2 regions of the Microbacterium sp. USHLN272 genome follow, and region 2 is predicted to be linked to the other one. Evidence: riboswitches for the same ligand, from Rfam matches in the RefSeq annotation. Region 2 holds a riboswitch; the other holds the start of a gene.

Region 1 (3,400 bases), on a different contig from region 2:
CGGCGTCGATCACGATGTCGTCCGACAGCGCCTCCAGCTGCGCCGAGAGGAACGCGGCGTCGGGCACGTGCACATCGCGCACGCCGCGCGTGTTCTGCACGGTGAGCGCGGCGATCGCCGCCATCCCGTATCCGCCGTTCGCCGCGATCGACTTGAGGTCGGCCTGGATCCCCGCACCGCCGGAGGGATCGCTGCCGGCGATACTCAGCACCCGTGGCACCGCGCCCCGCCGCCACCGCGCGCGGAACTCGGAGGCCGCGGCACGCGGATCCGGCGAGGCGCAGAGCGCGGAGACGACGGCGAGCCCAGCGGCGCTGGCGGACTGCAGATCCTCGGTGTCGTCGATGCCGACGCCACCGATCGCGACGCAGGGAAGGGCGGTGGCCCGGACGAACGCCCGGAACCCCTCGATCCCGAGAGCCGGCGGGTGGTCGGGCTTGGTCGCCGTCGGGCGGATGACTCCCACCCCGAGGTAGTCGACCGTGCCCTCGGGCAATGCGTGGACCGCAGCGAGATGGGCCGCGCTGTTCGCCGTGAGCCCGATCAGCGCGTCGGGTCCCAGCACCGCACGCGCGTGGAGCACCGACTCGTCGCCCTGACCGAGATGCACCCCGTCGACTCGGGCGCCCTGCGCGCGTGCATCGAGAGCCGCCTCCAGCCGGTCGTTCACCACGAGGAGCGCTCGCCCATCGATCACGCGCGACAGCTCGACCAGGCGAGCGACCACGTCGGAGTGCTCGGCATCCTTCTCGCGGAGCTGGACGATACGCACGCCACCGTCGACCGCCTCCCGCACGGTCTCGACGACGCCGCGTGCACCGCACAGGGCGGCGTCCGTCACGAGGTACAGGGAGAGATCCGCGATCACCGCGCTCCCTCCTCGACGTGCGCGCGAGCGATGACCTCTGCCGGCTCGACGGCGGCGAGCGCGTCCAGCAGGGCGACGGCGAAGCTGCCCGGCCCCGACGCCGACGCCGCCGCATCCTCCGCGGCGATCGTGTAGACGAGAGAACCCCCGGCGACGGCATCCAGCGCTCCGGTACCGGTCGCCCTGGCGGTGCCGAGGAACGCCGCCATCACCGCGCCGAGTGCGCATCCTCCTCCGGTCACGCGCGTCAGGAGCGCGTCACCGTTCGACAGCCGGAGAACCCGCTCGCCGTCGGTCAGCAGATCGACGGGGCCCGAGACGGCGACGATGCTGCCATGGCGACGAGCGAGGTGTCGGGCCGCGTCGAGCGCGGCTTCGGTGCCGTCGGTGGCATCGACCCCGCGTCCGCCCGTGCTCATGCCCGCCAGCGCGAGGATCTCCGACGCGTTGCCGCGGATGGCCGTCGGCCGACGCTCGGCGAGCTCGCCCGCCAGGGAGGTGCGCACCGGGAGCACACCGATCGCGACAGGATCGAGCACCCAGGGAGTGCCGGCGAGGGTCGCCGCGTCGACCGCCTCGAGGCTCGCCGCGCGCTGTTCCGGGGTCGGGGTGCCGAGGTTCACGAGCAGCCCGGAGGCCGCACCCGCGAACATCCCCGCCTCGCCCACGATGTCGACCATCGCCGGCGCGGCTCCGACCGCGAGCAGCACGTTGGCGGTGAATCCGGTGACGACCGCGTTGGTGATGCAGTGGGTCAACGGCGCAGCCGTGCGCAGCGCTTCGAGCAGTTCGGCCGCGGACTGCGCGGTCGAGGGGGCGGACGATGGACGCAGAAGATCGCTCATTGCGACATCCCTTCGCTAGTACGAACTAGATCAGGTTCGACGGGTGTGATCTCAGCCGCGGATGCGGCACCCCGTGTCACTCGCCCAGAGTCTAGCGAAGCGACCGTGATCGGCCGCCGAGCTCGGCGAGGAGATCCGCCTCTTCCGCGCGGCTGAGCCCGGCGCGGCGCGGACGATCCACACCGCGCACGAGCTCGTCGGCCACGACCCGTGCGGCCGTCGCGTCGAGCGGGCTCAGCGCGCCTCCCGTCGCGAGGAACCTCTCGTTGCGACGGGTCATGAATCCGGTCATGTCGGCCGGCAACCAGAGCGGCAACGAGCGCACGCCCATCCAGTACTCCACGCTGCGCGCGCGCAACCACTCCTCGCTCGCCTCGCGCACGCCGCCGGTGTGTCCGGCGGCACCGCGCACGATCTCGAGCATGTCGGCGAGCGGGATGCTGTCGCCGACCGCGTTCACCGCGCCGACGGCTCGCGAGGAGGCGACGTACGCGGCGAGGTCGTCGACGTCGACGACCTGCGCGGTCCGGCCGGCCAGGGGCGGCACCAGCACCGGTCGCTCCCCCGCCCGCGCGAACGCCGCCGCCCAGTACCCGAAGCGGTCGCTCGGGTCGCCCTCGCCCACGATCAGACCGGGTCGCACGATCAGCGCCCGATCGCCCAGTGCGGCGACGGCATCCTCCGCCGCCGCCTTCTGCGCACCGTAGTCGGCATCCTCCGCGCGGGAGGACGGATGCCGCGGCGCGCTCTCGTCGGCGCCCACCGTCTCGTCGTCGGCGCCCACCGTCTCGTCGTCGGCGTACACCGAGACGGACGACACGAAGGTCCAGCGGGCGGCGCGGTCTCCGAGCTCGTCGACGGCCCGGGCGACCTGGAGCGCCGAGGACGAGACGTCGACCACGAGGTCCCATTCGCCGTCGAGCGCCGCGTACGGATCGGCGCCGGTCCGGTCCCCGACCACGAGCGTCGCCCCCGGCGGCACCGGGCGGGTCCCCCGCGCGAGGCAGGTCACGGCGGCGCCCTCGTCGAGGAGGCGGCGGGCGATCCGGCTCGACAGCCATCCGGTGCCGCCGAGGATCAGAGCCTTCGTCATGACACCAGCACACCAGGATCGGCGCGCCGACGGAAGCGCATCCGCTCAGAGCAGAGTGTCGGATGCGCCTGACACGATGGGGCCATGCTCACGACCCTCGCCGTTTCCGGCTACCGCTCGCTCGTCGACGTCGTCGTGCCGCTCGATCCGCTCACCGTGATCACGGGGGCGAACGGCACGGGCAAGTCGAACCTCTACCGCGCGTTGCGCCTGCTCGCAGCGACCGGCCACGGCCGCGCGGTCGCCGCCGTCGCACGGGAGGGAGGCCTCGACAGCGTGCTGTGGGCGGGCCCCGAGACGCCGCAGGGTGAGGGAGCCCAGGGCACACGGCGTACCCGACCGATCTCGGTGCGCCTCGGCATCGCCGCCGACGAGGTCGGGTACCTCATCGACCTGGGCCTGCCGCAGACCGACGCGCGCAGCCTCTTCACGCGCGACCCGGAGATCAAACGCGAACAGTTGTTCAGCGGCCCGTTCGCGCGGCCGGGAACGCTGTTCGTCGATCGTCAGCGCGGCGGGGTGCGGGTGCGGGGCGACGACGGTTGGGAGTCGGTGGATCAGCCGATGGGACCGGGGCAGAGCGTGCTGCTCGAC
Region 2 (3,400 bases):
GGACGTGATCCGTCCGTGCAGGCGTGATGGCGTGGAACCACGTGCAGGGAGAAAAGACATCTAGGGAGATTCGGCGGGATTCTCCCTGCACGTGTCGTTCTTCCCTGCGGATGAGCGGGCGGCAGAGGGCGACAGGCGTGCGAGGAGGCAATCTGAACGTGAGGGGTCACGACACGCCTCACGTGCGGGCACGATCACGGCGTGTTGTGACCCCTCACGGAGTCAGGAGACCCGGCTACTCCGAGTCGAGGCCGAACAGGTTCATCGGATGCGTGAGGCGCCACCAGATGCTGGGGCCCTTGACGTCGTCGTCGAGCACGAGTTCCGTCGTGGTCGCGTCGATCGGGCCGGCCGTGCTCAGCGAGCCCACGGCGTCGCCGTCCTCCCGCGCATCCCCGAGCGAGAAGTTCGTCGAGGTCGTCGCCGCGGCACCGTTCCAGAGCAGCACGTCGGTGTCGGCATCCGTCACGATGTCGACCTCCGCGCCCCACTCGGTGCGCACCTGACCGACGACCGTGCCGGCCGGAACCGCGGGTTCCTGGGCGAGGAGCGCCGCTTCGACCTCGGCGAACAGCGAGCGCGTGGCCGCGAGCCGCTGGGCATCGTCGTCCTGATTCAGCACCGCCGCGTAGAGCTGCACGGTGCTGTCGCCCACGGTCACGTTCTTCGCCGTGAGCAGGTTCCACCCGACCAGCGTGCCGGTCTTGATGCCGACGACACCGGGGTCGGCCAGCATGCCGTTGGTGTTGGTCACGAGGCCCGCGCCGGGCAGTTCGACGGCAGGGGTGCCGACGATCTCCGCGAACACCGGGTTCTTCATCGCGAGCTCGCCCAGGCGCACCAGGGCGTCGGGTGTCGCGACGTTGCCGATGTCGAAGCCCGACGGTGTGACGACCGTGATATCGCTGAGGCCGCGCTCGCTCAGCCAGATCTCCGCGGCGGCCGCGAACTCGCTGTTCGACCCCCAGATCTCCCGCGCGAGGCGGTCGATGTAGTTGTTCGCCGACCCGAGCAGCGTGCCCTGCAGCATCTGGTACTCGGTGAGCACTCCGCCGACCGGCACATCGAGCGACGACTGATCCGACATCCGATACGACCAGTACGACTGGCTGTCGGCACGGGTGAACGAGAACTCGGGACCCTGCTCGCCGAGGGCCAGGGGCATCCGGTCGAGCACCATGAGCGAACTGACCACCTTGGTGATGCTCGCGATGCTCGCCGGATCCACCGAGGATGCCGTCGAGCCGATGCCACCCACGCCGACGGCTGCACTGCCGACGCCGGGCCACGCCACGGCGGCCGGGGGAGCGGCGACGGTGGTGAACTCGACAGAATGAACGGTCGGGGCGACCTCGTGCAGCGGCCAGAGGATGGTCGTGCCGGCGTATGCGCCGACGAGACCGAGAACCATGCCGATCGGCACGAGCACGCGGGCGCTCGCGATCGCCGGGCGCAGTCGGGCGCCGCGCATGATCGCGACGGCGGGATCCTCGACGTACGGCTCGTCGTAGGTGCGCGCCGCGGAACCCGCCGCGACGGCAGCGGTGTCGATCCAGGTCAGAGCGGTGGCCGGGCGCTTCTCATCTGCCCACGCGGCCTCGGGAGTCTCGCTCTCGTTCGCCTCCGGAGTATCGGATGCCTCGGCACCGGCACTCTCGGTACCGGCAGCCTCGACATCAGCACCTTCGGGACCAGCCTCCTCGACGCCGGCAGCCTTCGCCTCGTCAGGGTCCGCCACGGCGGGCACGGATGCCGTCGCAGGCGGCTCGAGTTCGCCCGGGGCGTCGGTCGCAGCCGCGCCGGAATCGGGCACGGCGGCGGTGGCGGCGTCGGTGGGATGAGCGGCGGTCACTCGATTACGGTACCCAATCCCCGGGCTGATCTGCGGCGATGCGTCACGGGCGGGCGCGGGTGTCGGCGCGCGGGTATGCTGGTCAGCACAACCACGGGAGTCCGGCGAGCCGGGCTGAGAGGGAGCGAACCGCGCTTCGACCGTCGAACCTGATCTGGGTCATGCCAGCGCAGGGAGGAGTTCAGATGAGTACGTCCACGCCCGAATCCGCCGCGAAGGACACCGGCGAAACGGCACCCAACCCGGCATCCGGATCCAACCCGGCATCCGGATCCAACCCGGCATCCGCCGCGAAGCCGGCATCCGCGAAGAGCGCACCCGCCACGATCTGGCGTTGGCGCGTCGTCGACATCGTGGTCGCCAGCGTGCTCGGCGTCGCCGCCGGGCTGATCTTCCTCGCGTGGAACGTCGGCTACCTCGGCCCGAAGGCGCTCCTCGAGCCGCTGCTCCCGGGCCTGCAGGGGCTGCTCGACGGACCGTGGCTGTTCGCCGGTGTGCTCGGCGGCCTCATCATCCGCAAGGCGGGCGCGGCGATCTACGTCGAGCTGCTCGCCGCGGTCGTGTCGGCCCTGATCGGCAACCAGTGGGGCGGGTTCCTGACGCTCGAGGCCGGGCTCGTGCAGGGCCTGGGAGCCGAACTGATCTTCCTGCTGTTCTTCTACCGCCGCTGGTCGCTGCCGGTCGCGATCCTCGCCGGAGCGGGGGCGGCCCTCGCCGGCGGCATCAACAACCTCATCCTCTGGTACGCGGGGTCGGGCACCGAGTTCACGGTGATCTATCTGATCAGCACGGTCGTGTCGGGCGCGGTGATCGCCGGGGCCCTGTCGTGGGTGCTGGCGCGCGGCATCGCGGCCACGGGAGCGCTCGATCGCTTCGGCTCGGGCCGTGAGGCGCGCGTCCGCGTCTGATGACGATCGATCAGGCCGGCCCCGCGACGGTCGAGGCGACCGCGTGGGGCTGGCGTCATGCCAGCCGTCTGGCCTGGGCGCTGCAGGACGTCTCGTTCCGGATCGAGCCGGGGGAGCGCGTGCTGGTGCTCGGCGCATCCGGTGCCGGCAAGTCGACGCTGCTGCAGGGACTCGCCGGGGTGCTCGGCGGCGACGAGGAGGGCGAAGCCCAGGGCTCGCTCCTCGTCGACGGCATCCCCGCAGCGTCCACGCGCGGGCGCACGGGGCTCGTGCTCCAGGATCCCGACTCGCAGGTGATTCTCGCCCGGGTGGGTGACGACGTCGCCTTCGGGTGCGAGAACCTCGGCATCCCGCGCGCCGAGATCTGGCCGCGCGTGACGCAGGCGCTCGACGCGGTCGGCCTCGATGTGCCGCTCGATCGCCCGACCAAGGCGCTGTCGGGCGGGCAGAAGCAGCGCCTCGCGCTCGCCGGCATCCTCGCGATGCGGCCGGGGCTCGTGCTGCTCGACGAGCCGACGGCCAACCTCGATCCCGCGGGCGTGGTCGAGGTGCGCGACGCGGTCGAGCGGATGCTGCAGGCGCACCCCGCGACGCTGATCGTCGTCGAGCACCGCCTCGACGTATGGCTGCCGTTGATCAC

The links. Region 2 has a riboswitch for thiamine pyrophosphate ahead of WFJ97_RS12005 (ECF transporter S component). Riboswitches for the same ligand answer to the same signal wherever they lie in the genome.
Region 1: it holds a riboswitch for thiamine pyrophosphate, as region 2 does, so the genes downstream of both, thiM (hydroxyethylthiazole kinase) here and WFJ97_RS12005 (ECF transporter S component) in region 2, are expected to answer to the same signal.

The regions. Positions count from the first base shown of each region.
Region 1 covers NZ_JBBCRA010000002.1:14,216-17,615, forward strand. Annotated here, with positions in the region: gene WFJ97_RS13370 (bifunctional hydroxymethylpyrimidine kinase/phosphomethylpyrimidine kinase) at 1-868, opposite strand, end outside; gene thiM (hydroxyethylthiazole kinase) at 865-1,713, opposite strand; TPP riboswitch at 1,704-1,797, opposite strand; gene WFJ97_RS13380 (NAD-dependent epimerase/dehydratase family protein) at 1,805-2,806, opposite strand; gene WFJ97_RS13385 (AAA family ATPase) at 2,891-3,400, shown strand, end outside.
Region 2 covers NZ_JBBCRA010000001.1:2,488,612-2,492,011, forward strand. Annotated here, with positions in the region: gene WFJ97_RS12000 (D-alanyl-D-alanine carboxypeptidase family protein) at 236-1,852, opposite strand; TPP riboswitch at 1,936-2,047, shown strand; gene WFJ97_RS12005 (ECF transporter S component) at 2,038-2,760, shown strand; gene WFJ97_RS12010 (ABC transporter ATP-binding protein) at 2,760-3,400, shown strand, end outside.